Regions from separate parts of the Streptomyces sp. NPDC051315 genome, predicted to be linked through region 1. Evidence: riboswitches for the same ligand, from Rfam matches in the RefSeq annotation. Region 1 holds a riboswitch; each other region holds the start of a gene.
The links. Region 1 has a riboswitch for thiamine pyrophosphate ahead of thiC (phosphomethylpyrimidine synthase ThiC). Riboswitches for the same ligand answer to the same signal wherever they lie in the genome.
Positions count from the first base shown of each region.

Region 1 (10,249 bases):
ACCTTTCACCTCCCCGGTGATGCTCCGGTGACCTGGGCGTTCGGGCGGGAGCTGCTCATCGACGGAGTGGGCAGACCGTGCGGCGAGGGGGACGTCCGGGTCTCACCGGTCGACCCGGACTCGTTGAGCGAGGTGCTGATCCGGCTTCAGGTAGGGGGCGACCAGGCGGTGTTCCGCTCCTCGGCGGCACCCCTCGTCGCCTTCCTCGACCGCACCGACAAGCTGGTGCCACTGGGCCAGGAGGGCGCACTCGCCGACTTCGACGCTCATCTCGACGAGGCGCTGGACCGGATCCTGGCGGAGGAGCAGAGCGCCGGCTGAGGGGTGCGGCGGCGAACGGTGGCGGAACGCTTCGGCATGGGTGGGGAGGTGCAGGAACGCTTCTCCTTACCCGTGGCCCGGGAATGGGAAGCGACGGACGTGCGGACCGGCCGTCGGTACCGGCTCGCACGCCCACCGCGTCAGCGCTTGCGCCGCCTGCCGCGACCGCCCCGGGCTGCCTGGGGCACCGGGCCGCCCGCACCGGCCGGCGCTGTCCCCGGCGCCGCGTCCGGGGCCGTACCGGTTGCCGTACCGGGCTGCGGTCGGTCGGCCGAGACCACCAGGGCCGCCAGGGCCGTGGTCACCGGCACCGACGCGACCAGACCGATCGAGCCCACCAGCGTGCGCACGATCTCCTGGGCGACCAGCTCGCTGTTGGCGACCGTGCCGACGCTGCTCTGGGCGATCGAGAAGAGCAACAGCAGCGGCAGTGCCGCGCCGGCGTAGGCGAGGACCAGCGTGTTGACCACGGAGGCGATGTGGTCCCGGCCGATCCGGATGCCGGCCCGGTACAGCCCGCGCCAGCCCATCGACGGGTTGGCCTCGTGCAGCTCCCAGACCGCCGACGTCTGGGTGACCGTCACGTCGTCGAGAACACCGAGCGAGCCGATGATGATGCCGGCGAGCAGCAGACCGCTCATGTCGATCGACGGATACAGGCCGTGGATGAGACCGGTGTTGTCGTCCGTGTTGCCGGTCAGCGCGGCCCAGTCGTTGAACCACGAGCCGAGGACGCCGATCAGCAACAGCGAGATGAGCGTCCCGAGTACCGCGACCGAGGTGCGGGCCGAGAGGCCGTGACACAGGTAGAGCGCGATCAGCATGATGGCACTGGCGCCCACCACGGCCACGACCAGCGGGTTCGACCCCTGCAGGATCGCGGGCAGGATGAAGAAGTTGAGGATCAGGAAGCTGATGGTCAGCGCGACCAGAGCCATGACGCCCCGCAGTCGCCCGACGACCACGACGGCGACGGCGAAGATGGCGGCCAGCAGTCCCAGGGGGAGGCGGCGGTTCACGTCGGTGACCGAGTACTGCAGGTCCCTCGGCGCGGAGGGCTCGTAGGCGACCACGACCTCCTGACCCTCTTCCAGCTGCCGTGACTGGTCGGGCTGCACGATCTCCGTGAAGGTACGGCCCTTGTCCTTGCCGCTGTCCACCCGGATCGTGGCCTGCTTGCAGGTGCCGTTCGCCTGCTGCTGGGCGGAGGAGCCCTCGGCCGTGGAGGTGTCGCCGGTCGGGGTGCCGCCGGAGGCGTTCACCGACGAGCAGCTCACGCTCACGACCTTGGTGACCGTCGCCTGCTGGGTCTGCCGGTCGAAGCCGACGCCCGTGCGCTCGTGCGGCGGAGCACCGCCGGGCCACAGCACGACCAGTCCGGTCAGCACGGCCACGGCGAAGGGGATGAGGATCGCCGCGATGACCTTGCGCAGGTGCTGGGAGACGGGGGCGGCCGGACCGTGACCGTGGCTGTGCGCGTGCCCGTGGCCGCCACCGGAACCGGGGCCGTGGCCGCCACCGTGCCCCGGGCCGTAGCCGCCACCGGAGTCCGGGCCCTGCCCGCCACCGGAACCTTGGCCGTAGCCGCCACCGAAACCGGGGCCGCCACCGGAACCCTGGCCGTAACCGCCCCCGGAACCGGGGCCGTGCCCGCCATTGTGCCCGTCGTCAGGGCCGTGACCGTGACCATGGCCGTGACCACCCTCATACCCGCCACGGGGGCCGCTCCCGCCGGGACCGCCTCCGCCGGGACCGCCTCCGCCGGGACCGCCTCCGCCGGGACCGGCGCCACGGGGAGCGACGCCACCGGGACCGGCTCCACCCGGACCGCGCTCGCCGGCGCCAGGACCCGGCCCGGAGGTACGGGAGCCCTGCTCGCCACCACCGTGCCCGAGCCCGGCGCCGCGTGAGCCGTGCTCACCGCCACCGAAACCGGGCCCGCCGTAGCCACCTCCCGGCGCCTGAGCGCCAGCAGGCCTCTGCGCGCCACCAGGCCTCTGCACGCCACCGAAGTCAGGACGACCGCCGCCGCATCCGGGACCCTGGGCCTGCCCGCTGCTGAAATCGCGGCCGTCGCCAGGACGGGGCCGACCACCGGCACCAGGACCGGACTGGCCACCGGCACCGGGAGCCGACTGATCACCGGCACCGGACCCGGGCCGACCACCAGCGCCAGGACCGGACCCGGCACCAGGACCGGATCCGGCATCGGCACCGCGTCCGGCACCCGGGCCATGGTCACGGCCGGAGCCGGGACCCTGGCCGCGTCCGGCACCCGTTCCGCGGGGCGGCTCGGGCGGTGGGAACGGGGGATGGTGTGTCGTGGTCACCGACCGATCATCGCAAGAACGAGGGGGGCCCTCTGTTCACCGCGCCCGAATTGCCGCTAGCGTGGGGTCAACCTTTGCACACGCGGGAGCTCGGAGCACCGGGCTGAGAGGGCGCTGACCTCCGTCTTTGCGATGTTTCACGTGGAACGTCATCGGTATCGAGTGATGTTTCACATGAAACGCCGGCAGACGGTAGCCGCTGCGTCGACCGCTGAACCTGTTACCGGGTAATGCCGGCGTAGGGAGTAGGTCTCATGACCAACAAGGACGCACGCACGCCTGCCTCCACGCAGATCTCCGCCGAGATCTCCGCCAACGGGGAGGCCGGGAAGTCCATCGGCTGGCACAAGGCGTACGTCGAGGGCCCGCGCCCCGACCTGCGGGTGCCGGTCCGTCAGGTGCACCTCACCAACGGGCAGTCGGTCACGCTGTACGACACCTCCGGCCCATACACCGATCCGCTCGTGGAAACCGACGTCCGCAGGGGCCTACCGCCACTGCGGGAGAACTGGATCATCGCCCGCGGCGACACGGAGGAGTACGCGGGCCGCCCCGTCCGTCCTGAGGACGACGGCATCAAGCACACCTCGCCGCGCGGTGGGCTGCGCAACCTCGACGCGGTCTTCCCGGGGCGTCCCCGGCTGCCGCGCCGGAGTCGCGACGGCAAGGCGGTCACGCAGCTCGCGTACGCACGCCGAGGAGAGATCACCCCCGAGATGGAGTACGTGGCCATCCGGGAGAACGTGGCACCCGAGGTGGTCCGTGAGGAGATCGCGGCGGGCCGGGCGGTCCTGCCCGCGAACGTCAACCACCCGGAGATCGAGCCGATGATCATTGGCAAGCGGTTCCTGGTGAAGGTCAACGCCAACATCGGCAACTCCGCCGTGACCTCCTCGATCGAGGAGGAGGTCGAGAAGATGACCTGGGCGACCCGTTGGGGCGCCGACACGGTCATGGACCTGTCCACCGGCCGCAATATCCACACCACGCGCGAATGGGTCCTGCGCAACTCTCCCGTCCCCATCGGCACGGTGCCGCTCTACCAGGCGTTGGAGAAGGTCGACGGCAAGGCCGAGGAGCTGACCTGGGAGATCTACAAGGACACGGTCATCGAGCAGGCCGAGCAGGGCGTGGACTACATGACGGTCCACGCTGGCGTGCGCCTGCCGTACGTCCCGCTCACGGCGAACCGCAAGACCGGCATCGTCTCGCGCGGCGGCTCGATCATGGCGGCGTGGTGCCTGGCCCACCACAAGGAGTCGTTCCTCTACGAGAACTTCGAGGAGCTCTGCGAGATCCTCGCCGCCTACGACGTCACGTACTCGCTCGGCGACGGCCTGCGGCCCGGCTCGATCGCGGACGCCAACGACGAGGCGCAGTTCGCGGAGTTGCGCACGCTCGGGGAACTCAACCGGATCGCGAAGCGTTTCCATGTTCAGACGATGATCGAGGGCCCGGGACATGTCCCGATGCACAAGATCAAGGAGAACATCGACCTTCAGCAGGAGATCTGCGATGAAGCTCCGTTCTATACGCTCGGCCCACTGACGACGGACGTCGCGCCGGCGTACGACCACATCACCTCCGGCATCGGTGCCGCGATGATCGCCTGGTGGGGCACGGCCATGCTCTGCTACGTCACGCCCAAGGAACACTTGGGCCTGCCCAACCGTGACGACGTCAAGACCGGCGTCATCACCTACAAGATCGCCGCCCACGCAGCCGACCTCGCCAAGGGGCATCCCGGTGTGCAGGAATGGGACGACGCGCTGTCCGACGCCCGTTTCGAGTTCCGCTGGGAGGATCAGTTCAACCTGGCCCTCGACCCGGACACGGCCCGCGAGTTCCACGACGAGACCCTGCCGGCGGAGCCGGCCAAGACCGCTCACTTCTGCTCTATGTGCGGGCCGAAGTTCTGTTCGATGAAGATCTCCCAGGACATCCGCCGCGAACACGGTGGGACGCGCACGGAGATCGAGGAGGGGATGGCCCAGAAGTCGAAGGAGTTCGCGGCGGCGGGCAACAGGGTGTATCTGCCGCTGGCGGACTGACCTCCACCTGCCGCGGCCCCGCCGGCCCGTGCCCGCCCGCGTCGGCTCACACCGCCGCGGCGGGCCCACCGCGGCGGGCCCGCCCTCGCCTCAATTCAAGTGGGGTGCTCGCCGGTGAGGTGAGCCCCGGCGAGCACCACCCCTGTGCCCACGGCGGCCGAACCCCGGCGTCGGAGCACAGGGGGCCGCTCCTGACAGTGCCGCCGGCACGGGGGATGCGGGTCTCCCCTGACCGCGGTGTGGCCGTGCCCGGTCATGCCAAGACGGTTGCTCGGCGGGCGTGGGTCGGCAGACTGGCTCCATGACAGCGCGATCCATGAGCAAGGGCGCCAATCTGCCGGTCGACGCGTCGGCCGTGCGCGTCGAGATCAGCTGGACCGAGAGGGCCGGTGGGCCGGATGTCGACGCGTCGGCACTGCTGCTGACCGCGGCCGGGAGGGTGCGGGACGACCGGGACTTCGTCTTCTACAACCAGCCGCGGCATGCCTCCGATGCCGTGACCCACCTGGGGAAGCGCAGCGACGCCGGTGTCACGACGGACGCGGTGGAGGTCGACCTGCGTGCGCTGGAGAGTGCCGTCACGCGCGTGGAGCTGTGCGCGTCGGCGGACGGGGGCACCTTCGGGCAGGTCAGCGGCCTGACATTGAGGCTGCTCGACGCCGGGAGCCTGGCCGAGCTCGCGCGCTTCGAGATGCAGGGGGAGATGGAAACGGCGTTCATCGGCGGCGAGTTGTACCTGCGCGAGGGGAGGTGGAAGTTCCGTGCGGTAGGGCAGGGGTATGCCTCCGGGCTGGCGGGACTGGCCACCGACTTCGGGATCACCATCGATGACGATCCGTCAGCAACCGTCTCCCCGGCGTCGCCGGTCCCCTCGTCCTCGACGACCGCCTTTCCCACAACGACCGCCTCGCCGACGACACCCCCCATCGCCCAGGCACCGCCTCCCCCCACACCCCCCGTCCGGCCGGCCCCTCCCGCCCAGACCCCTTCCCCTGCGCCTTCCGCCCAGCCCCCTTCCGCCCCTCGCCTGACCAAGGGTGAGGAGCGGCTCCCCGTCGACATGCGCAAGCGGCTGTCCCTGCGCAAGGAGCAGGTGGCCGTCAGTCTGAGCAAACGGGGAGCGGCGGGGGTGAGAGCAAGGGTGATCCTCGTCCTGGACGCCTCCGGTTCCATGGCCTTCCTCTACTCCCGGGGCGTGGTGGCGGACGTCGTGGAGCGCATGGCGGCCGTGGCGGCCCAGCTCGACGACGACGGCGAGATGCAGGCCTGGACGTTCGCCTCCCACGCGGCCCGCCTTCCCGACCTGCGTCTGGGGGAGCTCCCCGAGTGGCTGCGGCTGCATGTACGGGTGGGAGAGATCAGCCTCTTCCGCCGGGGCAAGAAGCCGAGGAAGGGTCTGGAGCCGGGGCAGGTCGACATGCGGACGGTCGGCATCCAGAACGAGGAGCAGAAGGCGATCGCCCAGGTCAGAGAGTACGTACGGGAGAATCCGGCGGCCGCTCCGACCCTGGTGCTGTTCTTCTCCGACGGCGGTGTCTACCGGGACGCCGCGATCGAACGGGAACTGCGTGCCGCGGTGGAGGAGCCGATCTTCTGGCAGTTCGTGGGCCTCGGCCGGTCCAACTACGGGGTGCTGGAACGCTTCGACACCCTTCCGGGGCGCCGCGTGGACAACGTCGGCTTCTTCGCCGTGGACGACATCAGCACCGTCCCGGACCAGGAGTTGTACGACCGACTCCTGTCCGAGTTCCCGTCCTGGGTCACGGCGGCGGGCCGGGCGGGCATCCTCTGACCTCGCCGATGCTGCCTGCGCGCGGGCGGCGCCGACGGCGACGGGCCGGCGGCGCGTGACGGGCCGGCCGTCGGGACGGGCGCTCGCCACGACCGGGGCGCGGCGGTCCCGCCGCACGGTCGGGTGACTCCCCCGATCCGGGCCGGCCGGGCGTCCGGCTTGCGCTCCCCTGCGGCGGGGGCGCAAGCCGAAGGCCTATTCCGGCTGGTGTTCCGGGCCTCCGAAGTCCGGGCTGGTGTAGTCCGGGCTGCTGAAGCTGGGACGCGAACCGGCCGAGCGTCCGTCGTCGGGGCTGCTGAATCCCGGACGGTCGTAGCCGATCTTCGGCAGACGGCCGCTGGGCGCCGGTGGGGCCGGTTCGGAGTGCAGTGCGGCGGCCGCGCCGGGGTCGGCGAGGGCCTCGCGCAGAAACGGCAGGATGCCCCGTTCCAGCAGGGCTTTCCGCCAGGCTTCCTTGGCTCGGGCCACCTCCTCGCTCAGTTCGGCGTACGGTCCGGCCTCCAGGGAGGGCCGGTTGCGCAGGGCGGTGAGCAGGAGTCCGACGGTGGCGACGAGGATCGAGGCCGCGGCGATGCCCCCGAACGCCCATCCGGTGGTCACCATGGCCTGGGCGAACGACTGCTCGGGGTCGAGCATCCGGAGGACGTATCCGACGAGCAGGAAGATCACCGCGGCGGTTCCGGCGAGTACGGGGGTGAGGACGGCGGCGACGGCGACGGCGCCCGCTCCGGTCTCGGCGACCTGGGCCGCGTCCCCCATGGTGGTGGCGAGCCCCATCCCGCCCACACCCGGCTCACCGGAGCCGGACTCGTGCGGGGGCGACGAAGGGGTGGACGGCGCCGGGTTGCGCAGTTCCTCGCGAACCTTCACATAGTGCTGGTACTCGGTCGCCGCGGCCGCCGTGATGAGTGCGGTGGCGTTGAGCGCCATGGTGCGCAGCTGTTCGACATTGAGCCGCTGACCGACAGCGGTCAGTTCCGGGTGGTGTGGTGCGGAGCGCAGCGCCTCGTCGAGGACCCGCTCGTACTCCTGGCGGTCCTCGCTGTGCAGGTGCCGCGGAACGCTGTTCATGTGCATCCCCCGATGCTCCGTAGGGCTTGGGGCTCGCATGCCAACGAGCCGTCGGGCAGAAACGGAGGGGAGCCTGCTACGGATAGAGCGATGGTAGAGCGGCGACGGCATGAGGTAACAGGGGGTTTGCTGAAATTGGCCCCTGGCCTGCGGCGTCGGCGGACGCGTCCGGTTCGGTCGACACCGGACGCGTGAACGGTCAGACAGCCAGCGGCAGTTGCTGGACCAGCAGCTTTCCGGCCATCGTCACGCCACCGTCCATCGCGATGGCCAGTCCGTCGGCGTAGACGTGCGGTCCCTCGACCACGGGACCGGCCGTGTCCTCGCCGTCCTCGGACCCGACCTCGCCCAGCAGGTACGGGATCGGGCTGTGGCCGTGAACGATGCGGGTGCCGCCGTACGTATCCAGCAGCGAGCGGACGGCGTCGGCGCCGCCCTCGTCGCGGAAGGAGAAGCGCTTGGTGAACTTGCGGAACAGGTCCCACACTTCGTCCGCGTCGTTGCGGGTGAGCGTCTCGCGGATGGTGTCGTTGACCGCCTCGATCGAGTCGCCGTAGTCGAGGTAGGCGGTGGTGTCGGAGTGGACGAGGAGATGGCCGTCGACCTCCTCGACGGCGTCGAGACGGGCCATCCACTGCAGGTGGTGGTCCTGGAGGCGGTCCATGTCGGACTTCTGGCCGCCGTTGAGCAGCCAGGCCGCCTGGAAGGTGGCGGTGCCGGCCCCGGAGTTGACGGGGGTGTCGCCGAAGCGCTTGGCGCCGAGCAGGAGCAGCTCGTGGTTGCCCATGAGCGCCTTGCAGTAGCCGCCTGCCGCGGCGGCCTCGGCGGACAGCCGCATCACGAGATCGATGACGCCGATGCCGTCGGGGCCCCGGTCGGTGAAGTCGCCGAGGAACCACAGCCGGGCGGTGCCCGCGCACCAGTGGCCGGCCGTGTCGATGAGGCCCTTGTCCTGCAGCGCGGAGATCAGTTCGTCGAGGTAGCCGTGCACGTCGCCGACGACGAACAGCGGACCCGGGCCGGCCGCGGGCTGCGGTGCCTGGGCGGCCGCGGGCTCGACGGTCACCTGGAGCGTGTCGCCCCGGTTGATCACCGGCAGGTCGCGCTGGGTGGGCGTGTAGCCCTCGGGGTGCTCCAGCGGATCCTCGAGGGGCGGAGCCGCGTTCCCGGGATGCGCGCCGTGAGCGTACGGACCGGTCTCGTGGACGTATGCAGGCACCCGGAAATCGCGCACCGTCGCCGTACGCTCCACCTCGGGTCCCTGACCGGCCCCCTGAGTCATCAGACCCCTCCACCATCGCGCCGCATCTGCACCGCTTCGGACTGCCTGGTCGCGACGGCCCGCGGTGCCGTGGGCCCATCATAGGAATGCGAATCGTGCCGTGTGATGACCCAGGGGTGCTGAATCAGAGCAAGCCGCGGGTTCACCGCGGCTTTCGCCCCGATTGGACTGGCTTCGGCAGTCTCCGAATTCACCCGAGCACACCGTGCCACACCTTCGCGCCCCGCACGCCACCCGTCACGCACCGGAACCAGGGGGGAGGGCGTGGGTCTCCGTCCCGAGGGGCCGCGAGCCGCCACCGGTACGGCCGGCACGCGCCACTGGTGCCGCCACCGGCACGGCATCCGCCACCGGTACGGCATCCGCGTGGTCCTTCCGGCGAACGCCGTCGGCGGGAGGCGGCGGGACACCTCTCCGTGGACCTCACAGCCTCCCCAGCCCGACTCCGTCCAGGCTTCCACCGGGGCCGGAGCGGCGGCCTGCCGTAGGCCGACCCCGACCACGCGGCCGCCCGGCGCCCGGGGCGGTCGGCGATGTCGGCAGACGGCGCGTCTCCCTCAGGAGGCACTCACCCCGGAGCGCGCCCCTGCACCGCACCCGTACGCCCCACTCGGCGCCGGTGAGGACCGGGCCCCCGGGCCGCGTGCCTCGGGGGCACGTACGGTCCGCCGCTATGTCTCCTCGGGGGCCCGAGGAGCACTCACCGTCGTGCGCTGCGGACGTCGCTGGGACGAGGTACGCACGATCAGTTCGGTCGGTATCACCTGCTCGACGGGCTGGTCCGACTCGACGCCCTCGATGGCGTCGATGAGCAGCTGGACCACCGCCGTGCCGATGCGGCGCGGCTTCAGGGAGAGGGTGGTGATGGGGGGTTCGGTGTTGGCGTACACGGTGGACTCGCTGCAGCACACCAGCAGCAGGTCCTCCGGGACGCGCAGGCCGTAGCGGCGGGCGGCGGCGAGCAGGTCCGTGCCGTTGGGGTCGAACAGCCCGTAGACGGCGTCGGGGCGGTCGGGGCGGGCCAGCAGCCGGTCGGCGGCGACGGCGCCCGCGCACGGGTCGTGGGCGGGGTAGGCCTCGTAGACCGGGGCCTGCCCGACCCGTTCGCACCAGTGCAAGTACGCGCTGGTGGACAGGTGGGTGTACGTGTCGGTGCTGGTGCCGGTGAGCAGGCCGATGCGGCGGGCGCCGGCGTCGGCGAGGTGGTCGAGGATGTCGAGGACGGCGGCCTCGTGGTCGTTGTCGACCCAGGCGGTGACGGGGAGCGGACCGGCCGGGCGGCCGTCGGAGACGACCGGTAAGCCCTGCCGGACGAGCTCGCTGACCACTGGGTCCTGGTCGGAGGGGTCGATGACGACCGTGCCGTCCAGGGCGACGTTCGACCACACGTCGTGGCGTGAGG
Region 1 covers NZ_JBITEN010000003.1:178,170-188,418, reverse strand. The annotation lists gene ACIBBD_RS07200 (SsgA family sporulation/cell division regulator) at 1-321, shown strand, start outside; gene ACIBBD_RS07195 (YibE/F family protein) at 462-1,715, opposite strand; gene ACIBBD_RS07190 (hypothetical protein) at 1,968-2,231, shown strand; TPP riboswitch at 2,724-2,913, shown strand; gene thiC (phosphomethylpyrimidine synthase ThiC) at 2,906-4,702, shown strand; gene ACIBBD_RS07180 (VWA domain-containing protein) at 5,004-6,494, shown strand; gene ACIBBD_RS07175 (hypothetical protein) at 6,690-7,571, opposite strand; gene ACIBBD_RS07170 (metallophosphoesterase) at 7,765-8,847, opposite strand; gene ACIBBD_RS07165 (LacI family DNA-binding transcriptional regulator) at 9,519-10,249, opposite strand, start outside.

Region 2 (10,249 bases), on a different contig from region 1:
GGGGCCGTCCAGCGGCCGTCGGCGGTAGAACGCGAGCAGGACCTCGGTGAGCGGGCCGCGCAGCGCCACCGTCGCCTTCTCGTGTGCGCGGCGACAGACGACGCCCTGCCACCTACCCGCGCTGCCTGACCGGCCGTCGAGCCTGGCCACCCGAGGACTGACGGCGGCCCTTGGGGCTACGCGGACTTCATCGCCGCGATCACCGGCCCCCAGCACGAGCAGCACGAGGAACTCCTCGACTGGATCGGCGGCACCTTCGATCCCGACCACCTCGACATCGATGCCATCAACAGGCACCTCACCGCTCGAGAGCCATCGGCGGAACCTGTGCGGTGGAGCAACTAGGGTACGGCGTATGAGCCAGACTCCCGTCGACCCCGTCGCGCACAACCGCCTCGCCTGGGACCGCGAGGTGGAGGAGGGCAACGAGTGGTCACGCCCGGTCGGCCCCGAGGTGATCGCGAAGGCGCGGGCCGGCCAGTGGTCCATCGTCCTGATCGGGTACGAGCCGGTCGACCCGACCTGGTTCCCGCCGGAGATCGCCGGTCGCGACGTGCTCTGCCTCGCCTCCGGCGGCGGGCAGCAGGGTCCGGTGCTGGCCGCGGCGGGCGCGCGGGTGACCGTCTTCGATAACTCGCCCCGCCAGCTGGCGCAGGACGAGATGGTCGCGGCGCGGGAGGGGCTCGACCTACGCACCGTGCTCGGCGACGCGCGCGATTTGAGCCCGTTCCCGGACGCCTCGTTCGACCTTGTCGTCCACCCGGTCTCCAACCTGTTCATCCCGGAGCTGGCGCCGGTCTGGCGCGAGTGTCACCGCGTGCTGCGCCCCGGCGGGACGCTGCTGTCCGGCTTCCTCAACCCGGACGTCTACCTCTTCGACGCCGAGTCCTTGGAGGCGCGCGGCGAGCTGGTGGTGCGCCACCGCCTGCCCTACAGCGACCTCACCCACCTGGAGCCCGCCGAGCGGGAACGGCTGTGGGGCCTCGACGCGCCGGTGGAGTACAGCCACACGCTCACCGAGCAGCTCGGCGGGCAGATCGCGGCGGGCTTCGCCATCACCGGCTTCGCCGAGGCGCCGCACCACTCGGAGGCCACCGCCGGCTGGCTCCCCGGCTACTTCGCCACGAAAGCGGTCAAGGCTGGCGCCGGTCACTGACCCTCCAGCGGCCGGGCCAGGTCAGCAGTGAGGCCGGCGGGCGGCTGGGTCAGGTGGGCAACGACCCTGCTGATACACAAACCGCGAACACCCGGCCTCGGCAATTCCGCGTCGCTCATGGTGCTGGCAACCGTGGGGCACCCGCACCACGCATGACCGCCTCGACATCGACGCCATCAACAAACACCGCACCGCCCGAGAGCCATCGGCGGAACGTCTGCGGTGCGGCACTAGGGCGGGGCCGGTCCTTCGAGCACGACGATCTCGGCCGAGTCGAACGCCACCCCGACCGTGTCCCCGACCTCCGGCGCAAGCCGCAGCGCGCACGCCGCCTCCAGACGGGGCGCGTCCGCCGGCTGGAGGTGCACGGCGACGTGGGTGCCCTTGAAGGTGCGGGCGGCGACCGTGCAGCGCAGGCCCTCGTCCGCGCCGGCCAGCCGCACCCCGGCCGGCCGCACCAGCAGCGTGCGGGTCCCCTGCGCGGAACCGGCCGGCACCGGCACCTTGCCCCACGGCGTGTCCGCGGCCTCCCCGGCGACGCTCGCCTCCACCACGTTGTCGAAGCCGAGGAAGCGGGCCACGAACGCGTCCGCCGGCCGCTGCCACACCTCGAGGGGCGTACCGGACTGGGCGATCCGCCCGTCCCGCATCACCACGACCCGGTCGGCGAGCGCGAACGCCTCGCCCTGGTCGTGGGTGACCGCGAGCACGGTGGTGCCCAACCGGCCGAACAACTCCCGCAGTTCGACGACCAGCCGCTCCCGCAGCGACCGGTCGAGCTGCCCGAGCGGCTCGTCCAGCATCAGCAGCCGGGGCCGGGGCGCGAGCGCACGGGCCAGCGCGACCCGCTGCTGCTCACCGCCGGAGAGCGCGGCGACGGCCCGGCGGGCGGCGCCCGGCAACCCGACCAGCTCCAGCAGCTCCCCCACCCGCTCCTGCTGTTGGCGTTTCGGCGCTCCGTGCATCCGCATGCCGAAGGCCACGTTGCCGCCCACGTCCCGCTGCGGGAACAACTGGTGGTCCTGGAACATCAGGCCGAGCTCCCGCCGGTGCGCGGGGACCCCCGACTGGTCGCGCCCGTCGAGCACCACCCGTCCGGCGTCCAGGGGCTGCAGCCCGGCCACCGCCCGCAACAGGGTCGACTTGCCGCTGCCGCTCGGCCCGAGCACACACACCACCTCGTGCTCGGCGACGGCCAGATCGACGGCGTCGAGCACCGCCCGCCCGCCGAACCGCACGGTCGCACCCTCGAGCCGCAGCAGCATCAGAACTCTCCCGTCCGGTCGGTCCGCAGCCGCTCCAGCACCAACAGGGCCACCGCGCACACCAGCATCAGAATCGTGGAAAGGGCCATCGCCTGCCCGTAGTTGAGTTCACCGGCCCGCCCGAGGAGCCGCGCCACCGCGACGGGCAGCGTCGGGTTGTCGGGCCGGGCGATGAACACCGTCGCGCCGAACTCGCCGAGCGACACCGCGAAGGCGAACCCGGCCGCGACGAGCAGCGCCCGCCGCACCATCGGCAGGTCCACCTCCCGCCACACCCGCCAGGGCGACGCTCCCAGCACCGCCGCCGCCTCCCGCAGCCGTTCGTCCACCGCCCGCAGCACGGGCAGCATGGTCCGCACGACGAAGGGGACGCCGACCAGCGCCTGCGCGAGCGGCACCAGGATCCAGGCGCCGCGCAGGTTCAGCGGGGGTTCGTCGAGCGCGATCAGGAAACCGAAGCCGACGGTGACGGCGGAGACGCCGAGCGGCAGCATCAGCAGCGCGTCGAACCCGCGGACGAAGCGGGCGGCGACCAAGGCGCCCCCGTGCGCGCGGGGCCGGGAAGGGGGCAGCCGGGTCAGGGCCGCGGCCGCCAGCCCGCCGACCAGCACGGCGATGACGGTGGCGACGAGGGCATACTGCAGTGAGTTGCCGATCGCGTCGATCGGCGGGACGAGGAAGACGTTGCCGTCGTTCCTGGTCAGCGCCCGGTAGTAGGCGAAGTCGGGGGCGTCCAGCGAGCGCTGCACCAGCACCGCCAGCGGTAGCAGGACCAGCACGACCACGGTGGCGAGGACCCCGGCGAGCAGCACCCACTGCCCGGCCCCGCGCGGCCGCCGCGCCGTCACGGAGGCGTCCACCAGCCGCAGCGCGGTCTCCCGCCGCCGTACGGTCCAGGCGTGCACGGCGAGGATCGCGCCGACGGAAGCGAACTGCACGATCGTGAGGACGGCCGCCGTGGACAGGTCGAAGATCTCCGAGGTCTGCCGGTAGATCTCGACCTCCAGGGTCGAGAAGGTCGGCCCGCCGAGGATCTGGACCACGCCGAAGGAGGTGAAGGTGAAGAGGAAGACCATGAGCGCGGCCGCCGCCACGGCGGGCGCGAGCGCCGGGAGCGTGACCTGACGCCAGGCCCGCGACGGCGACGCGCCCAGCATCCGTGCCGCCTCCTCCTGCCGCGGGTCGAGCTGCGCCCACAGCCCGCCCACGGTCCGCACGACGACCGCGTAGTTGAAGAAGACGTGCGCGAGCAGGATGGCCCACACCGTGGTGTCCAGCCGTACGCCCCACAGCTCGTCGAGCGGCCCGCCCCGTCCGAGGAGCGCCAGGAACGCCGTACCCACGACGACCGTCGGCAGCACGAACGGGACGGTCACCACGGCCCGCAGGATCTGCCGGCCGGGGAAGGTGAAGCGGGCGAAGACGTACGCGGCGGGCAGGGCGAGCAGGAGGGTGAGCGCGGTGGAGGCGAGCGCCTGCCAGGTGGTGAACCACAGCACGTGCCGGATGTCGGACTGCCCGAGCACGTCCCACAGCCGCCCGAGGTGCGGGCCCCCGTCGCCGCCCAGCCCGCGCGAGACGATCGCGGCGACGGGGTAGGCGAAGAAGACGCCGAAGAACGCGACGGGCAGGGCCATCAGTCCGAGCCGCGCCGCGTTCCCGCGCCGGGTGGTGCGCGCGTCGGTCACTTCAGGACGAGCGAGGTCCACGACTTGACCCAGCCGTCGCGCTCGGCGGCGATCTTCGCCGGTTCCATGGTCTCGGGGTTTTCGGCGGCCGGGCCGTACCGCGTGAACTCGGCGGGCACGGCGGCGCCCTTCACCACCGGGTAGACGAACATGTTGAGCGGCATGTCCTCCTGGAACTCCTTGCCGATCAGGAAGTCGATCAGGGCCTTGCCGCCCGCGCTGTTCTTCGCGTTGCTCAGCAGCCCCGCGAACTCGATCTGCCGGAAGCAGGTGCCGGCGGCGACACCGGTCGGGGCGGTCGTCGGCTTCGGGTCGCCGTAGATCACCTCGGCGGGCGGCGAGGAGGCGTAGGAGACGACGAGCGGCCGGTCGGCGCCGGCCTTCTTCCCGCCGGCCGAACCGGAGAACTCCTCGTTGTAGGCCTGGTCCCAGCCGTCGACCACCTTCACGCCGTTGGCCTTGAGCTTCAACCAGTACCCCTCCCAGCCGTCGTCGCCGTACTTCGCGACGGTGCCGAGCAGGAAGCCGAGGCCCGGCGAGGAGGTGGAGGCGTTCTCGGTGACCAGCAGGTTCTTGTAGGCGGGCTTGGTCAGGTCGTCGAAGGAGGCCGGCGGGGCCAGCTTGTGGTCGGCGAAGTACTTCTTGTCGTAGTTGACGCAGATGTCACCGTGGTCGACGGGCGTGACCCGGTTCTTGTCCGCGTCGAGCTGGTACCGGGCGTCGACCTGGTCGAGCCCCTTGGCCTCGTACGACTGGAACAGCCCGTTGTCCAGGGCCCGCGACAGGAGTGTGTTGTCGACGCCGAAGAAGACGTCGCCCTGCGGGTTGTCCTTGGTGAGGATGGCCTTGTTGACGGCCTGCCCGGCGTCGCCGTCCTTGAGGACCTTGACCGTGTAGCCGGACTGCTTCTCGAAGTCCGCGAGCACGGTCTTGGAGACGGCCCACGAGTCGTGGCTGACGAGGGTGACGGTCTTGGAGCCGGAGCCGTCACCGCCGGACCCGGTCGAACCGCACGCGGACAGCGTGACGAGACCGAGGCCGACCGCCGCGGCCAGGAACGTCTTGGTGTGCACTGGTTTTCCTCCTGGGGTGGGCCAGGAAGAGACGCGGCCCTGCCCGGGACCCGCGAAGATCCGCCGGTCCCGGGCAGGGCGCAACAGCTCGAGTGATGACCGAACTTCCTACCCAGAATGACCTGGGCGAGGTTCAGAGGGTCTGCGGCCGGTTGCCGCACTCTCAGCGCTGTGGCGCTCCCCTGTCGGAATATGAAGGTGTCTGACTGTGAAGGTGCCGAATACCGATGGTGGTGCTGACGCCGGTCAGACTACCGTTCGGTGGCGGCGAGCTGACCACACGCCCCGTCGATCTCCTGGCCACGGGTGTCCCGGATGGTGACGGGCACCCCGTGCGCCGCGATGGCCTCGACGAACGCCTTCTCGTCCTCCGGCCGGGAAGCGGTCCACTTCGAGCCCGGGGTCGGGTTCAGCGGGATCAGGTTGACGTGCACCGGACGGCCCTTGAGCAGCCGCCCGAGACGGTCGCCCCGCCAGGCCTGGTCGTTGATGTCACGGATCAGGGCGTACTCGATGGACAGCCGCCGCCCGGACTTCTCGGCGTACTCGAAGCCGGCGTCGAGCACCTCGCGCACCTTCCACCGGGTGTTCACCGGGACGAGGGTGTCGCGCAGCTCGTCGTCCGGCGCGTGCAGCGAGATCGCGAGCCGGCACTTGAAGCCCTCGTCGGAGAAGCGGTGGATGGCCGGAACCAGCCCCACGGTCGACACGGTGATCCCGCGCTGCGACAGCCCGAGCCCGTCCGGCGCCGGGTCGGTGAGGGCACGGATCGCGCCGACGACCCGCTTGTAGTTGGCGAGGGGCTCGCCCATGCCCATGAAGACGATGTTGGACAGCCGCGCCGGTCCGCCCGGGACCTCCCCGTCCCTGAGCGCCCGCATGCCGTCCACGATCTGGTGGACGATCTCCGCGGTCGACAGGTTCCGGTCGAGACCCGCCTGCCCCGTCGCGCAGAACGGGCAGTTCATCCCGCACCCCGCCTGCGAGCTGATGCACATGGTGACCCGGTCGGGATACCGCATGAGCACCGACTCGACCAGCGTCCCGTCGAACAGCCGCCACAGCGTCTTGCGGGTGGTGCCCTCGTCGGTCGACAGGTGCCGGACCACGGTCATCAGGTCGGGCAGCAGCGCCTCGCGCAGCTTCTCGCGTGCCCCGGCGGGGATGTCGGTCCACTCCGCCGGGTCGTGCGCGTACCGCGCGAAGTAGTGCTGCGACAACTGCTTCGCCCGGAACGGCTTCTCACCGATCTCCGCCACCGCCTCCTTCCGCTCGGCGGGCGAGAGGTCGGCGAGATGCCGCGGCGGCTTCTTGGCTCCGCGGGGGGCGACGAAAGTGAGTTCTCCGGGCTTCGGCATAACACGTCCAGTGTCGCAGATCGACTCGGGTGTCCCGGGCCGGAGCGGGGTGGGGGTGATCACCCGTGGGCGGCGTCTGTCAGCGCTGGTCGGTTTCGCACGGCCCGGGGGCGGCCCGGGGCAGCCTTCAGCAGTGGTCTCCGGCTCCTGCTCGGACGGCGCCCCTCAACCGCGTCGGAAGAGCCTCGGGGCCCGGCCCGGCGTGGAGCCACGGATTCGTCGAAGCAGTCAAAGGGCCGGAGGACTGTCCGGAACAAAGCCGTGGATCCCATCCAACCCGGCGGGGACGCCCGGCCCCCACGGGCGAGCGCCATGGCACTGGGAGCAGAAGGCGGTCCGGAAAACTCACCGCCGCACTACACCAGCCGCTGCCCTGCGGCGGCCCGTTCCTCCCGGTGGCCGCCTCGGTCGGCGTCTGCCCCGTCGGGGAGCTCACGGTGCCGCTCCTCATGAACGCGGCCCTGATGGTGGTTCCCTTCCATTGCGGTTGGAAGGAACGCCCCCGGGTGGCGGCGTGCTGGGCGGCACCGTGAGCTCCCCGGTGGCCTCTCAGCGGCAGCGAGCGCGCCCGCCGGGCCCTGGACGGTGTCTTCGGCCCGGCCCAGGAGCCCTGACCGCCCAGAGACGGCCCAGCGGGCACAAGACAGCCCTCCGTGTCGCAGATCCTTTACGGTGCACCGATCCCGCTACGGTGCCCCGATCCCGCCGCCGCGCTCCAGCCGTTCCTTCAGCCTCCGCTCGTTGTCCGGCAGCTCCTTGCGCATCTGGGGGCGTACGACCAGGGGCAGCAGGACCTTGCCCATGCCCTTGCCCTCGACGTCGACCTCCAGCGTCACGCGCGAGCGGCGGCCGTCGTCGAGCGGGGTGATCTCGCCGTGGACGTGCGGGCGGATGGGCCCGTCGATGCCCTGCATGCCCCAGGCGTGCGGCGGGTCGTACTCCGTGTACCGCATCGTCATGGGGATCTCGCGGCTGCCGACGTGCCGGGTGACCCGGACCCGGGAGCCGACACCCGTCGGGCCCTCGTCGAGTGACTCGGCCGCGACCGCGCTCGCCTGCCATTCGGGCAGGTGGGATGAGTCGACGACGTACGTCCAGACCTCGTCGGGGGTGCAGTCGATGTCGATCGTTTCGCGGAAGTCGGACATGGGTGCCCGCCCCCTTCCGGAGGATCCCCCCTGTGAGCGGTTCCAGCAGAATCGTCCCACCCGTCCCCGGGAGAGACCACTCGTGGACACGACAGCGGGCCCCCGCCCTGCCCTGGACGGAGGCCCGCTCGACCACGGCCCGCTCGGCCGCGGACGGAACCGTCAGCCGGCTCCCACGAACAGCACCAGCAGCAGCCACACCACCGGCGCCGTGGGCAGCAGGGAGTCCAGCCGGTCCATGATGCCTCCGTGACCCGGGAGCAGCGTGCCCATGTCCTTGATGCCCAGGTCCCGCTTGATCATGGACTCGCCCAGGTCGCCGAGGGTGGCGCTGGCCGCGACGGCGAGGCCCAGCAGCAGGCCCTGCCACCAGGTGCCGTCCTCGATGATGAACTGCATGCACAGCGCGCCCGCGACCATCGCGAACGACACCGCCCCGAGCAGGCCCTCACGGGTCTTGCCGGGGCTGATGCGCGGAGCGAGCTTGTGCTTTCCGAAGCGCCATCCGACGGCGTACGCGCCGGTGTCGCTGACGACCGTCAGGAGCAGGAACGTCAGCACGCGCTGGGCCCCGTCGTCGGCCGTGAGCATCAGGGCGACGAAGGTGGCCAGGAACGGGACGTAGAAGGCCGCGAAGAGGCCGGCCGTGACGTCCTTGAGGTAACCCTCCGGCGGTTCCGTCATACGCCAGACCAGGACCGCCAGCGCGGTCAGGGCCATGGCGACCCACGCGCCCTCGGCGCCCCGGACGTACCCGGCGACGACCATCGCCGCACCGCCGAGCGCGAGCGGCACCAGCGGCGCCTTGATGCCCCTGCGCTCCTGCAGCCGGCTGGTCAGCTCCCACAGGCCCACGACGACGGCGACCGCTATCACGCCGACGAACACGGCCTTGACGACGAACAGCGAGGCGACGATCACCGCGCCCAGCCCGACGCCGACACCTATGGCAGCACCCAGGTCTCGGCCCGCGCTCTTCTTCTGCGGTGCGGGCGCCGGCTGCGGGGAGTCGGGCATGGGATCCGGATTCTGCGGCACCGCCGCATGGGGCTGAGCCGACGGGGTCTCGTCGCGGAACGTCTCGTGCGGGGACGTCCCGCCGTGGAACGTCTCGTCTCGGAACAAGGGGCCGCCCAGCCGGGCGGCCCCCCGGTCGTCATCCTGGTTTCCGCCGTGAGCGGGTACGTCGGGGACGATGGGCATGGGGCGAGTCTGCTGCGCCTCAGGCGCATCGTACGCGGGACCCGCCGGGGCGGCCCCCTGGACAGATCCCCGGTCGGTGGGCCCCCAGTACCCGGTCTGTGAACCGGCGTGCGGCGGAGCGCCCCAGGAAGAGTCGTTCATCAGACCTCGAGCAGCTCCGCTTCCTTGTGCTTCAGGAGCTCGTCCACCTGGGCGACGTACTTCGCGGTGGTGTCGTCGAGCTCCTTCTCCGCACGGCGGCCCTCGTCCTCGCCGACCTCGCCGTCCTTGACGAGCTTGTCGATGGCGTCCTTGGCCTTGCGGCGGACGGAGCGGATGGACACCTTGGCGTCCTCGCCCTTGCCCTTGGCGACCTTGATGTACTCACGGCGGCGTTCCTCGGTGAGCTCCGGGAACACCACACGGATGATGTTGCCGTCGTTGCTCGGGTTGACGCCGAGGTCGGAGTCGCGGATCGCCTGCTCGATGTTGCGCAGAGCGCTCTTGTCGAACGGGGTCACGACCGCCATGCGCGGCTCCGGCACGGAGAACGAAGCCAGCTGGTTGATCGGCGTCGGCGCGCCGTAGTAGTCGGCCACGATCTTGTTGAACATCGCCGGGTGCGCACGGCCGGTGCGGATCGCGGCGAAGTCCTCCTTGGCGACCACGACGGCCTTCTCCATCTTCTCCTCGGCCTCGAGGAGGGTCTCTTCGATCACCACTTGCTCCTGCGTGTCTTGAGTAGGCCCGGCTGCGGTTCCTTGCGGGGGCGGCGGCCGGCTGCGTCGCGTCTTCTTCCTGCACGGTTCCCGACCGGCAGGACATTGTCCATCCCCCGACCAGGGTCCGTCCCCCGGTCCGGTGTTGTCGTGCGCACCGGGGGTTTCACCGGTCGGACCGGGGGTTCACTGCTCAGGCTTGGCTGCCCTGGTCACCCACGAGCGTGCCGATCTTCTCACCCTTGACGGCCCGCGCGATATTGCCCTCGGCCAGAAGCTCGAAGACGAGGATCGGGAGCTTGTTGTCGCGGCAGAGCGTGATCGCGGTGGCGTCGGCGACCTTCAGCTCGCGCGTGATGACCTCGCCGTAACCGAGGGAGTCGAACTTGACCGCCTCCGGGTTGGTCTTCGGGTCGGAGTCGTAGACGCCGTCCACGCCGTTCTTGCCCATCAGCAGCGCCTCGGCGTCGATCTCCAGGGCGCGCTGCGCGGCGGTGGTGTCGGTGGAGAAGTACGGCATGCCCATACCGGCGCCGAAGATCACCACGCGGCCCTTCTCCAGGTGACGCACCGCGCGCAGCGGGATGTACGGCTCGGCGACCTGACCCATCGTGATGGCGGTCTGCACGCGGCTGTCGATGCCCTCCTTCTCCAGGAAGT
Region 2 covers NZ_JBITEN010000009.1:121,920-132,168, forward strand. The annotation lists gene ACIBBD_RS18870 (hypothetical protein) at 1-150, opposite strand, end outside; partial or broken gene ACIBBD_RS18875 (hypothetical protein) at 175-345, shown strand; gene ACIBBD_RS18880 (class I SAM-dependent methyltransferase) at 356-1,156, shown strand; gene ACIBBD_RS18885 (ABC transporter ATP-binding protein) at 1,387-2,421, opposite strand; gene ACIBBD_RS18890 (ABC transporter permease) at 2,421-4,130, opposite strand; gene ACIBBD_RS18895 (thiamine ABC transporter substrate binding subunit) at 4,106-5,182, opposite strand; TPP riboswitch at 5,270-5,376, opposite strand; gene rlmN (23S rRNA (adenine(2503)-C(2))-methyltransferase RlmN) at 5,434-6,540, opposite strand; gene ACIBBD_RS18905 (SRPBCC family protein) at 7,227-7,688, opposite strand; gene ACIBBD_RS18910 (phosphatidate cytidylyltransferase) at 7,851-9,032, opposite strand; gene frr (ribosome recycling factor) at 9,032-9,589, opposite strand; gene pyrH (UMP kinase) at 9,783-10,249, opposite strand, start outside.
Region 2: it holds a riboswitch for thiamine pyrophosphate, as region 1 does, so the genes downstream of both, ACIBBD_RS18895 (thiamine ABC transporter substrate binding subunit) here and thiC (phosphomethylpyrimidine synthase ThiC) in region 1, are expected to answer to the same signal.

Region 3 (10,249 bases), on a different contig from region 1:
TGGGCGCCGTCCTGACGTACGCGGCGTCCGTGCCCGTGGTGAAGGTCGGCAGGATCGCCGGCCAGTACTCCAAGCCGCGCTCCAAGCCGACCGAGACCCGCGACGGCGTGACCCTGCCGACCTACCGGGGCGACTCCGTCAACGGCTTCGACTTCACCGAGGCCGCCCGCGTCCCGGATCCCGAGCGGCTGAAGCGGATGTACCACGCCTCCGCCTCCACGCTGAACCTGGTGCGCGCCTTCACCACCGGCGGCTACGCCGACCTGCGCCAGGTGCACGCCTGGAACCAGGACTTCGTGAAGTCGTCCCCCTCCGGCCAGCGCTACGAGCAGCTCGCCCGCGAGATCGACAACGCGCTGAACTTCATGCACGCCTGCGGGACGGACCCGGAGGAGTTCAAGACCGTCGAGTTCTACTCCTCGCACGAGGCTCTGCTGCTCGACTACGAGTCGGCGCTCACCCGCGTCGACTCCCGCACCGGGCAGCTGTACGACGTGTCGGCGCACATGGTGTGGATCGGTGAGCGCACCCGGCAGCTGGACCACGCGCACGTCGAGTTCGCCTCGAAGATCCGCAACCCGATCGGCATCAAGCTCGGCCCGACGACGACGGCCGAGGAGGCGCTGCAGTACATCGAGCGTCTCGACCCGGACCGCGAGCCGGGACGGCTGACCTTCATCGTCCGCATGGGCGCCGACAAGGTCCGCGACAAGCTGCCCGAGCTGGTCGAGAAGGTCACCGCCTCGGGCGCGACCGTGGCCTGGGTGACCGACCCGATGCACGGCAACACCTTCGAGGCGGCCTCCGGTCACAAGACTCGCCGTTTCGACGACGTGCTGGACGAGGTCAAGGGCTTCTTCGAGGTCCACAAGGCCCTCGGCACCCACCCGGGCGGCATCCACGTCGAGCTGACCGGTGACGACGTCACCGAGTGCGTGGGTGGCGGCGACGAGATCTTCGTCGACGACCTGCACCAGCGCTACGAGACGGCCTGCGACCCGCGGCTGAACCGCAGCCAGTCGCTCGACCTGGCCTTCCTGGTCGCGGAGATGTACCGGGACCAGTGAGGTGCCGGGGCCGGTGATGTACAGGGGCCGGTGACGGGGTCACCTGTTACAGGGGCGTGAAGTGGGGCGTGGATCACATGCGATCCGCGCCCCACTCCTCTTTTGCGGCCATGGAGCGCCGGGTAAGGTTAGGTTTGCCTTATCGATCTCGGCGGGAGGTGAACCGCGTGTACGTCTGCAGCTGCTTCGGTGTGACCGAAGCGCAGGTCCGACAGCACGCGGACAACGGAGCCTGTACACCCCGCCAGATCGCCTCCGCCTGCAAGGCCGGCACGGACTGCGGTTCCTGCGTCCGCCGGATCCAGGCGATCCTCGGCCGGGGCGCGTGTCCGCGCCGCGAGCTCGCCGACCAGGGCAAGCCGGTCGTCGCCGGGCTCGAGGAGTACGAGGACCTCGAGGAAGCGGCGTAGCTCAGCTCTCCGGCTGCTCGATCAGCTGTGCGAGGTAGAGCGCCTCGCCGAGCTTCTCCAGCAGTTCCAGCTGGGTGTCCAGGTAGTCGATGTGGTGCTCCTCGTCCTCGAGGATCGACTCGAAGATGTTCGCGGACGTGATGTCGCCCTTCTCGCGCATCACCTTGATCCCGCGCCGGAGGCGGTCGATGGCCTCGACCTCGATCTGCCGGTCCGCCTCGAACATCTCCTTGACCGTCTGGCCCACCCGCACATGGAACAGGCGCTGGTAGTTCGGCAGGCCCTCCAGGAACAGGATCCGGTCGGTGAGGATCTCGGCGTGCTTCATCTCGTCGAAGGACTCGTGCCGCGTGTACTTCGCGAGCTTCGTCCAGCCGAAGTTCTCCTGCATCTTGGCGTGGAGGAAGTACTGGTTGATGGCGGTGAGCTCGGCGGTGAGCTGCTCGTTGAGGAACTCGATGACCTCGGGGTCGCCCTGCATCGCAGAGGCTCCTTCCACGTGGGAAAAAAAGGAGGTTGCCGCCGCATGATTGCACCGGGTGTCGAAGATCGTCCAGTAAGTGCGTACTTAGTAAGTTAGACCAGGCTTAGTGGGAGTTGTCCGATTCTGGACATGCCTGGTCATCCGCATCGCCCCGGGTCTGTCAGGATGGAGTCATGGGTCATCCGGTGGAGCGAGAACCAGGAGAAGCAGCAGCGTCCGAGCTTCCGCCGGGGCAGCGACTGCAGCGGGGCTGGCCCGTCACACACTACGGTCCGGTACCCAAGTTCCGGGCCGAACGCTGGGAGTTCAGGGTATTCGGCGCCACCGCCGACGGCGAGAAGCACTGCTGGACCCACGAGGAATTCACCAGCCTTCCTCACACCACCGTCGTGGCCGATCTGCACTGCGTGACGAAGTTCAGCATGCTCGGCGCCGAGTGGGGCGGGATCCCGGCCCGCACCATCCTGGAGATCGCGCCGCCCGCGGACGATGTCACCCATGTGATGGTGTGGGCGGAGTACGGCTTCAGCTCCAACCTGCGTCTGTCGGACTTCGCCTCCGACCGCACCATCTTCGCCACCCACAAGGACGGCGAACTGCTCACGGCGGAACACGGCTTCCCCCTCCGCCTGGTCGTCCCCCACCTCTACGCCTGGAAGGGCCCGAAATGGGTCCGCGGCGTCGAGTACATGACGACGGACCGCCGCGGCTTCTGGGAGGAGCGCGGCTACCACAACATCGGCGACCCCTGGAAGGAACAGCGGTACTCCTACCAGGAGAAACCCGGCGAGGGCCCCGAGCTCTGACGCCGTGGGGCGGGGGCCCGGTCCCTCAGCCGTCCCGGAGTTTCTTCAGCCGCTCCACGTCCGCGGCGTGCCCCTCCTTGCCACCGGGCGTCTCGATCACCAGCGGGACGCCCGCGGTCGCCGGGTGGGTCATCAGGGCACGGAACGGGTCCTCGCCGATGTGGCCCGCGCCGATGTTCTCGTGCCGGTCCTTGTGGGCGCCGACCACGTCCTTGGAGTCATTGGCGTGGATCAGCTTCAGCCGGCCCTCGCCGACCGTGTCCACCAGCAGATCGAGGGTCTGGTGCATGCCGGCCGGTCCGGTCAGGTCGTGCCCGGCCGCGAAGATGTGACAGGTGTCGAGACACACCCCGAGCTTCGGATGGGCGTCCAGCGCTTCGAAGTACGGCCCGAAGTCCCAGGTCCGCGAGCAGAGCGAGGCGCCCTGGCCGGCGGTGGACTCCAGCAGCAGGAACGGATCGTCGTCGTGGGTCAGCTCGTCCAGCAGCGGCAGCAGGTGCTCGCGGACCTGCTTCAGCGCCACGGACCGCTCCCGCCCGCCCGTCGCGCTCCCGGTGTGCACCACCACGCCCAGCGCGCCGATCTCCCGCCCGCGGCGCAGCGAGTGCCGCAGCGACTCCACCGACCTCTCGACCGTGGCCTCGGTGTGCGAGCCGAAGTTGATCAGGTACGGCGCGTGCACGTACGCCGGGATCGACGCCTGCGCGCACGCCTGCCGGAACGCCTCGTCCTGCCGAGGGTTCCCGGCCGGGGTGGCCCAGCCGCGCGGGTTGGCGACGAAGACCTGGACCGTCTCGGCCTTGAGGTCGTGGGCGTACGACAGGCCCACCGAGTGCAGACCGCCGGCCACCGGGACATGGCCGCCGACGGGGTTGCGGGAGGGGAAGGGGTGCTGGGGACTCACCCGTTCAGGGTGTCATGCCGCGCCGAGCGGCCGGTCACCGGATGGTGATCGTGATCGTCGACCCCTTGGGCGCGGTCTCGCCGCCCTCCACGGACTGGCTCTTCACGGTGTCCCCGAACAGCCCCAGCAGGCCCCGGTCCTCCTTGACCGCGAAGCCGGAGCCCTGAAGCAGCTTCTTCGCGTCGTCGACGCTCGCGCCCACCACGTCCGGGACCTCGACCATCTCCGGACCCTTGGACAGCGTCAGCGTGACCGTGTCACCCTCGGCGGCCTGCTTCTCCGGGCCCGGCGACTGGGCGGCGACCTGGCCCTTGTCGTGCTCGGAGTTGATCCTCTCGGCGGAGACCTTCACCTTGAGGCCGGCCTCCTCCAGCTCGGCCCTGGCGTCGTCCAGGTCGTCGCCGGTGACGTCCGGGACGTCGACCGGGCTGCCCTTGCTGACGACGAGGGCGACCGCCGAGCCCGCACGCCGCTCGGTGCCCGCCTCGGGGTCGCTGCTGATCACGGCGCCCTTGGCGACGTCCTCGCTGAACGCCTCCCTGACCATGCCCGGCTCCAGACCGTCCTCCTTCAGCCGTGCCTTGGCCTTGGCCAGCCGGGTGCCCTTCAGGTACGGCACCTTCACCGTCTCGGGGCCGTCGGAGACGACGAGGGTCACGGCGTCGTTCTTGCGGATGCGGCTGCCCGGCTCAGGGTCGGTACTGATCACCGTGCCGCGCCTGACGGTGTCGCTGTACTCGTGCTTGACCGCGCCGACCTCGAGCCCGGCCGCCTCCAGCCGCTGCTCGGCCCGCGCCTGGGTCTGTGTCAGGACCGCCGGCACCTTGGTGAACTGGCCGGAGTTGATGTACCAGACGCCCGCGCCGACGCCGAGCACCAGCAGGACGGCGGTGACGATCGCGAGCAGCCCGCGCCGGGGCGGCCCGGAACGGCGCCGGGGAGGCAGGGGAGGCTCCGCCCCGAACCGGGACGTCCGGTTCATCGCGTCCTCGCCCGCGCGGTCCGCGTCCTCGTCGACCGGCAGCGGCCGGGGCACGGTCAGTGAGCGCGGGATCACGCTCGTCCGGTCCTCGGCGTTGTCGTGCTCGGCGGAGCGGGCCTGCGGCGGCAGCGCGTCCAGCTGCTCGGCGCCGAGCGCGGCGCGTGCCTCCCGCGCCCGCGCGAGCAGCGCCACGGCGTCGTACGGCCGGACGTCCGGGGTGCGGGCGGTGGCCGAGGCGACCAGGTCGTCCAGCTCGTACGGCAGGCCGGGCACGGCGGCCGAGGGCGGGGGCACGTCCTCGTGCAGGTGCTTGTACAGCACGATGGCGGGGGAGTCCCCGTCGTGCGGCTTGTCACCGGTGAGCATCTCGTAGAGCACGACCCCGCACGCGTACACGTCCACGCGCGCGTCCGCGGTGCCCTGCTCGATCTGCTCGGGCGCGAGGTACGCGACGGTGCCGAGGACGGCACCGGTGGTACTGGTGACGGTGTCCACGGACCGTACGAGCCCGAAGTCGGCGACCTTGACCCGCCCGTCGTCCCCTATCAACACGTTCTCGGGCTTCATGTCCCGGTGCACGAACCCGGCCCGGTGCGCGGCACCGAGCGCGGCGAGCACCGGTTCGAGGATGTCCAGCGCGGCCCGCGGCTGCAGCGCCCCGCGCTCCCGCAGCACGTCCCGCAGGGTGCAGCCGGCGACGTACTCCATGGCGAGGTAGACGTACGATCCGTCGGTCCCCTGGTCGAACACCTGGACGACATTCGGGTGCGCCAGGCGCGCGACGGACTTCGCCTCGCGGATGAAGCGGTCCACGAACGAGGCGTCCGTGGCGAGCGTCGGGTGCATCACCTTGAGCGCGAGGACCCGGTCGAGGCGGGTGTCCACGGCCCGGTAGACCGTGGCCATCCCGCCGACCGCGATCCGCGCGTCCACGCGATAACGCCCGTCGAGCACCTGCCCGACCAGAGGGTCCTGAAGGGTCGTGTCCACGCACGCGAGTGTACGAGCCCCCACGGACACTCCCCCCTCTTCCGCCCTGATCGGGGCATGACTGAAGCGGAGCTGTGACCGGCGCCGGACGGGGCGGCAACCGCCGACGGGGCGGCAGCGGCCGACGGCGCGACCGTGGCCGACGGGGCTCGGGCGCCCGGGCGACGGTCACCTCTTGTCCGACGGGAATCGGGTGGTGTGCGTGGGCGGGAGTCGGGGCGGGACCGGAGCCGCGGTCACGCTTGCGGGGTGCTCGGGCTCCGGCGCCGCACGGCGCGACCGCCGCCGACGGGGCTCGGGGCCCCGGGCGACGGTCACCTCTGGTTCGATGGGGAGCGGTGGTGCGTGGGCGGGAGTCGGGGCGGGACCGGAGCCGCGGTCAGAACGCAGGTCGCTCGGGGTCCAGCACGGCCAAGCCCTCCGCGGGAGACGACGCCTCGGCGAAGTGACGCCGCGGGATCCGCCCCGCCAGCCGGGCCAGCCTGCCCGCCTCCACCCCCGCCCGCATGGCCAGAGCCATCCGCTCGGGATCCTGCGCCCGCGTCACCGCCGACGCCAGCATCACCCCCGCGCACCCCAGCTCCATCGCCAGCGCCGCATCCGACGCCGTACCGGCCCCCGCGTCCAGGATCACCGGCACGCGCGCCTGCTCGACGATCAGCTGGAAGTTGTGCGGGTTGCGGATCCCGAGCCCCGACCCGATGGGCGATCCCAGCGGCATCACCGCCGCGCACCCCACGTCCTCCAGCTTCCGCGCCAGCACGGGATCGTCGTTGGTGTACGGCAGCACCGTGAACCCGTCGTCGACCAGCGTCTCGGCCGCGTCGAGCAGCTCGACCGGGTCCGGCAGCAGGGTCCGCTCGTCGGCGATGACCTCCAGCTTGATCAGGTCGGTCCCCAGCGCCTCCCGCGCGAGGCGCGCCGTCAGGACGGCCTCCCCGGCGGTGAAGCAGCCCGCCGTGTTCGGCAGCACCCGGATCCCGAGCCGCTCCAGCACCGACAGCACCGAGCCGTGCACCGAGGGGTCCACCCGCCGCATCGCGACGGTCGTCAGCTCGGTCCCGGAGGCGACCAGCGCCCGCTCCAGCACCTCCAGGCTGGGCGCACCGCCCGTACCCATGATCAGACGGGACGAGAAGGTCGTACCGCCGAGGACGAAGGGATCGTCGGCCATGGCTCAGCCTCCCTGGACGGCCGTGAGGACTTCCACACGGTCCCCTTCGGTGAGGGCCGTGGCGGACCATCGCGCGCGCGGGACGACGGTCTCGTTGAGCGCGGCGGCCACCCCGGAGGGCGCCGCGGTCAGGGACCGTACGACGGCGTCGAGGGCGGTGCCGGGAGCGACCTCCCGGGCTTCCCCGTTGACGGAGATGTTCATGCGCGCTGCTCCGAGAGTGCGGCGGCGCCGAAGCGCCGGGGTGTGAACGGACGGGCCTCGTCGGGGAGTTCACCGGTGGCCAGGACATGCGCCATCGCGTCACCGGTCACGGGCGTGAGCAGGACGCCGTTGCGGTAGTGCCCGGTCGCCAGCAGCAACCCGTCCAGCTCGGTCGGCCCGAGCAGCGGCGCGTTGTCCGGCGACCCCGGACGCAGTCCCGCGCGGGTCTCCGTCAGCGGCAGCTCGGTGATCCCGGGCACCAGCTCGTGCGCGTCCCGCAGCAGCTCGTACACGCCGCCCGCCGTCACCGTCGTGTCCCAGCCCAGCTCCTCGCTGGTCGCCCCGACGACCAGCTCGCCGTCCTCCCGCGGCACCAGGTACACCTGGCTGCCGCGCACCACGGCCCGCACCGTCCGGGTCAGGAACGGCGCGTACCGCTGGGGCACGGTCAGCCGCAGCACCTGCCCCTTCACCGGCCGCACCGGTGGCAGCACCTCGTCCGGCACCCCGGCGAGCCGCCCGCTGAGACTGCCGGCCGCGAGCACCACCTGCCCCGCGCCCAACGCCGCACCCGCGCGCGTGAGGACCCCGGCGGCCCGGCCGGCCACCACGGACAGCCGGTCGGCCCAGGTCCGGTGGAAGACCACGCCCGCCCGCTCGCACGCCGCCACCAGCGCCCCCGCCAGCCGCCGCGGATCGATCTGGTGGTCGCCGTCCACCCGCAGCCCACCGCGCACCCCCGGCGCGAGCATCGGCTCCAGGCGCCGGCACTCCCGCCCGGACAGCCACTCTGACTCCAGCCCCGACTGCCGTTGCAGGGCGTGCAGTTCGCGCAGATGGGCGCGGTCGTCGGCGTCCATCGCCACCGCGAGCGTGCCCGAGCGGCGGTAGCCGAGGTCGTGGCCGGTCAGTTCGGTGAGTTCGGCCGCGAAGTCCGGGTAGCGGCGGGCCGACGCGAGGTTCAGGCCGAGCAGTGTCTGCTCGCCGTAGTGCAGTTCGGTGACGGCGGCCAGCATCCCCGCCGCCACCTGCGCGGCCCCGCCGCCCGGTTCCGGGTCCACCACCGCCGTGGCGAACCCGCGCTGCGCGGCCCGCCACGCCGTGACGAGCCCGATGATGCCGCCCCCGACGACGAGGACGTCTGACGTACGTGAGGACATGGGCGTCCAGCCCCTCCCTTCGCCGGCATGACCCGGATCAGGTTCGTACGGTCGGAGGCCGCCAGCCTCCCTCTCAGCCCGGTGCGTCCGGGCTCCCGCGAGTGCTCTACGTTGGCCACCCTAGCCCGACCCCGCACGACTCAGTAAGGGAGCCTCCGCCTGTGCCCCGCCCGCCCGTCTCCCCTCACCACTCCCGAACGGGGGACCACGCCCCGTCCCACAGGTCCCTCGACGGTCTCGTCCTCGCCCCCGTCGCCGACCAGGCCCCCGGCCAGGTCGGCACCCGCACCCGTTTCGCGTACCACGAGCGGGACCATGTGATCTGGGCCGACTACGCGGGAGGGGACGTCGTGCGCGGGCATCTGGTGGGTACGCGGGAGGGGGACCGGCTCGACTTCCGGTACGTCCAGCTCAAGCACGACGGGACGACGTCCTCCGGGCACTGCGTCTCGACGGTCGTGGAGCTGCCCGACGGCCGGCTGCGCCTCGACGAGGCGTGGGAGTGGGAGTCGCAGCCGGGCAGCGGGACGAGCGTGGTGGAGCAGGTCGACGAGCGTGCCGGCGCGGGCGCGGGGGAGCGCGGCGCTGAGCATGCCGACGCGGGCGTTGTGGAGCAGGTCACGGAGCACGACGGATGACTGACGAATCGTCAGGTGTCTAAGGTGATCAGGTGAGCGAGCAGACGCAGGAAGAGAGCAGGCCGCCGGTGCGGCGCGTGGTCGTCGTCGGCGCGGGCATGGCGGGGGTGCAGACCGCGGTCGCCCTGCGCGAACAGGGCTTCACCGGCCCGGTGACCCTGATCGGCGCCGAACCCCACCAGCCCTACGACCGGCCCCCGCTGTCCAAGGCCGTCCTGCTCGGCAAGGCGGAGGGCTCCGCCTTCGACGTCGACTTCGAGAGCCTCGCCATCGGGCTCCGACTGGGCAGCGAGGCTTTCGGCGTACGCACCGCCGACCACGAACTGGACACCGAGACCGGCCCCGTCCCGTACGACGTCCTCGTCCTCGCCACCGGCGCCGAACCGATCCGGCTGCCCGGTGCCGAGGGCGTGCCCGGCGTCCACCTGCTGCGCACCCTCGACGACGCCGAACGGCTGCGGCCCGTGCTCGCCCGGCAGCGCGACATCGTGGTCGTCGGCGCCGGCTGGATCGGCGCCGAGTTCGCCACGGCCGCGCGCGAGGCGGGCTGCGCGGTCACCGTGGTCGAGGCCGCCGACCGGCCGCTGGCCGGCGCCCTGCCCGCCGAGGTCGCCGCCCCGATGGCCGCCTGGTACGCCGACAGCGGCACCGAACTGCGCACCCACGCGCGCGTGGAGCGCGTCGAGCCCGGCGCGGTCGTCCTCGACGACGGCTCGCGGCTGCCCGCCGACGCCGTCGTGGTCGGTATCGGGGCCCGCCCCGCCACGGCCTGGCTGGCCGGCTCCGGCATCGAACTCGGCCCGCAGGGCGAGGTCGTGGCCGACGTCCACCTCCGCACCTCCGCGCCGGACGTGTACGCGGTCGGCGACTGCGCCTCCTTCCCGTCGGGGAGGTACGGCGAGCGGCTCCTCGTCCACCACTGGGACAACGCCCTCCAGGGCCCGCGCACGGTCGCCGCGAACATCCTCGCCGAGGCCACCGGCGAGCCCCCGGCGGTCTACGACCCGGTCCCGTACTTCTGGTCGGAGCAGTTCGACCGCTTCGTCCAGTACGCCGGCCACCACACCGGTGCCGACGCCACCCTGTGGCGCGGCGACCCGTCCGGACCGGCCTGGACGGTGTGCTGGCTGCGTGAGGACCGGCTGGTCGCCCTCCTCGCGGTGGGCCGCCCGCGCGACCTCGCCCAGGGGCGCAGGCTGATCGAGGCCGGCACCCCGATGGACCCGCGGCTGCTCGTGGACCCGGCGAGACCGCTGAAGGCGGCGACGGCCTGATCCGAGGGGAGGCGCCGGGGCCCGCCTGGAGGGAAGACCGCGGTGACGGCCCGATCCGAACGCCTTGCCGATCGGGCCTGCCGGGGTGACCCGGCTTCCGACTGTCAGTGGCAGATGGCAGGCTTGTTCCCGTGACCGAGATTGACGCAAAGATCG
Region 3 covers NZ_JBITEN010000001.1:111,906-122,154, reverse strand. The annotation lists gene ACIBBD_RS00555 (class II 3-deoxy-7-phosphoheptulonate synthase) at 1-1,067, shown strand, start outside; gene ACIBBD_RS00550 (bacterioferritin-associated ferredoxin) at 1,226-1,477, shown strand; gene bfr (bacterioferritin) at 1,479-1,958, opposite strand; gene ACIBBD_RS00540 (sulfite oxidase-like oxidoreductase) at 2,135-2,767, shown strand; gene ACIBBD_RS00535 (deoxyribonuclease IV) at 2,793-3,671, opposite strand; gene pknB (Stk1 family PASTA domain-containing Ser/Thr kinase) at 3,706-5,643, opposite strand; gene ACIBBD_RS00525 (thiazole synthase) at 6,023-6,817, opposite strand; gene thiS (sulfur carrier protein ThiS) at 6,821-7,021, opposite strand; gene thiO (glycine oxidase ThiO) at 7,018-8,181, opposite strand; TPP riboswitch at 8,179-8,290, opposite strand; partial or broken gene ACIBBD_RS00510 (hypothetical protein) at 8,343-8,735, shown strand; gene ACIBBD_RS00505 (NAD(P)/FAD-dependent oxidoreductase) at 8,852-10,093, shown strand; gene ACIBBD_RS00500 (Rv2175c family DNA-binding protein) at 10,225-10,249, shown strand, end outside.
Region 3: it holds a riboswitch for thiamine pyrophosphate, as region 1 does, so the genes downstream of both, thiO (glycine oxidase ThiO) here and thiC (phosphomethylpyrimidine synthase ThiC) in region 1, are expected to answer to the same signal.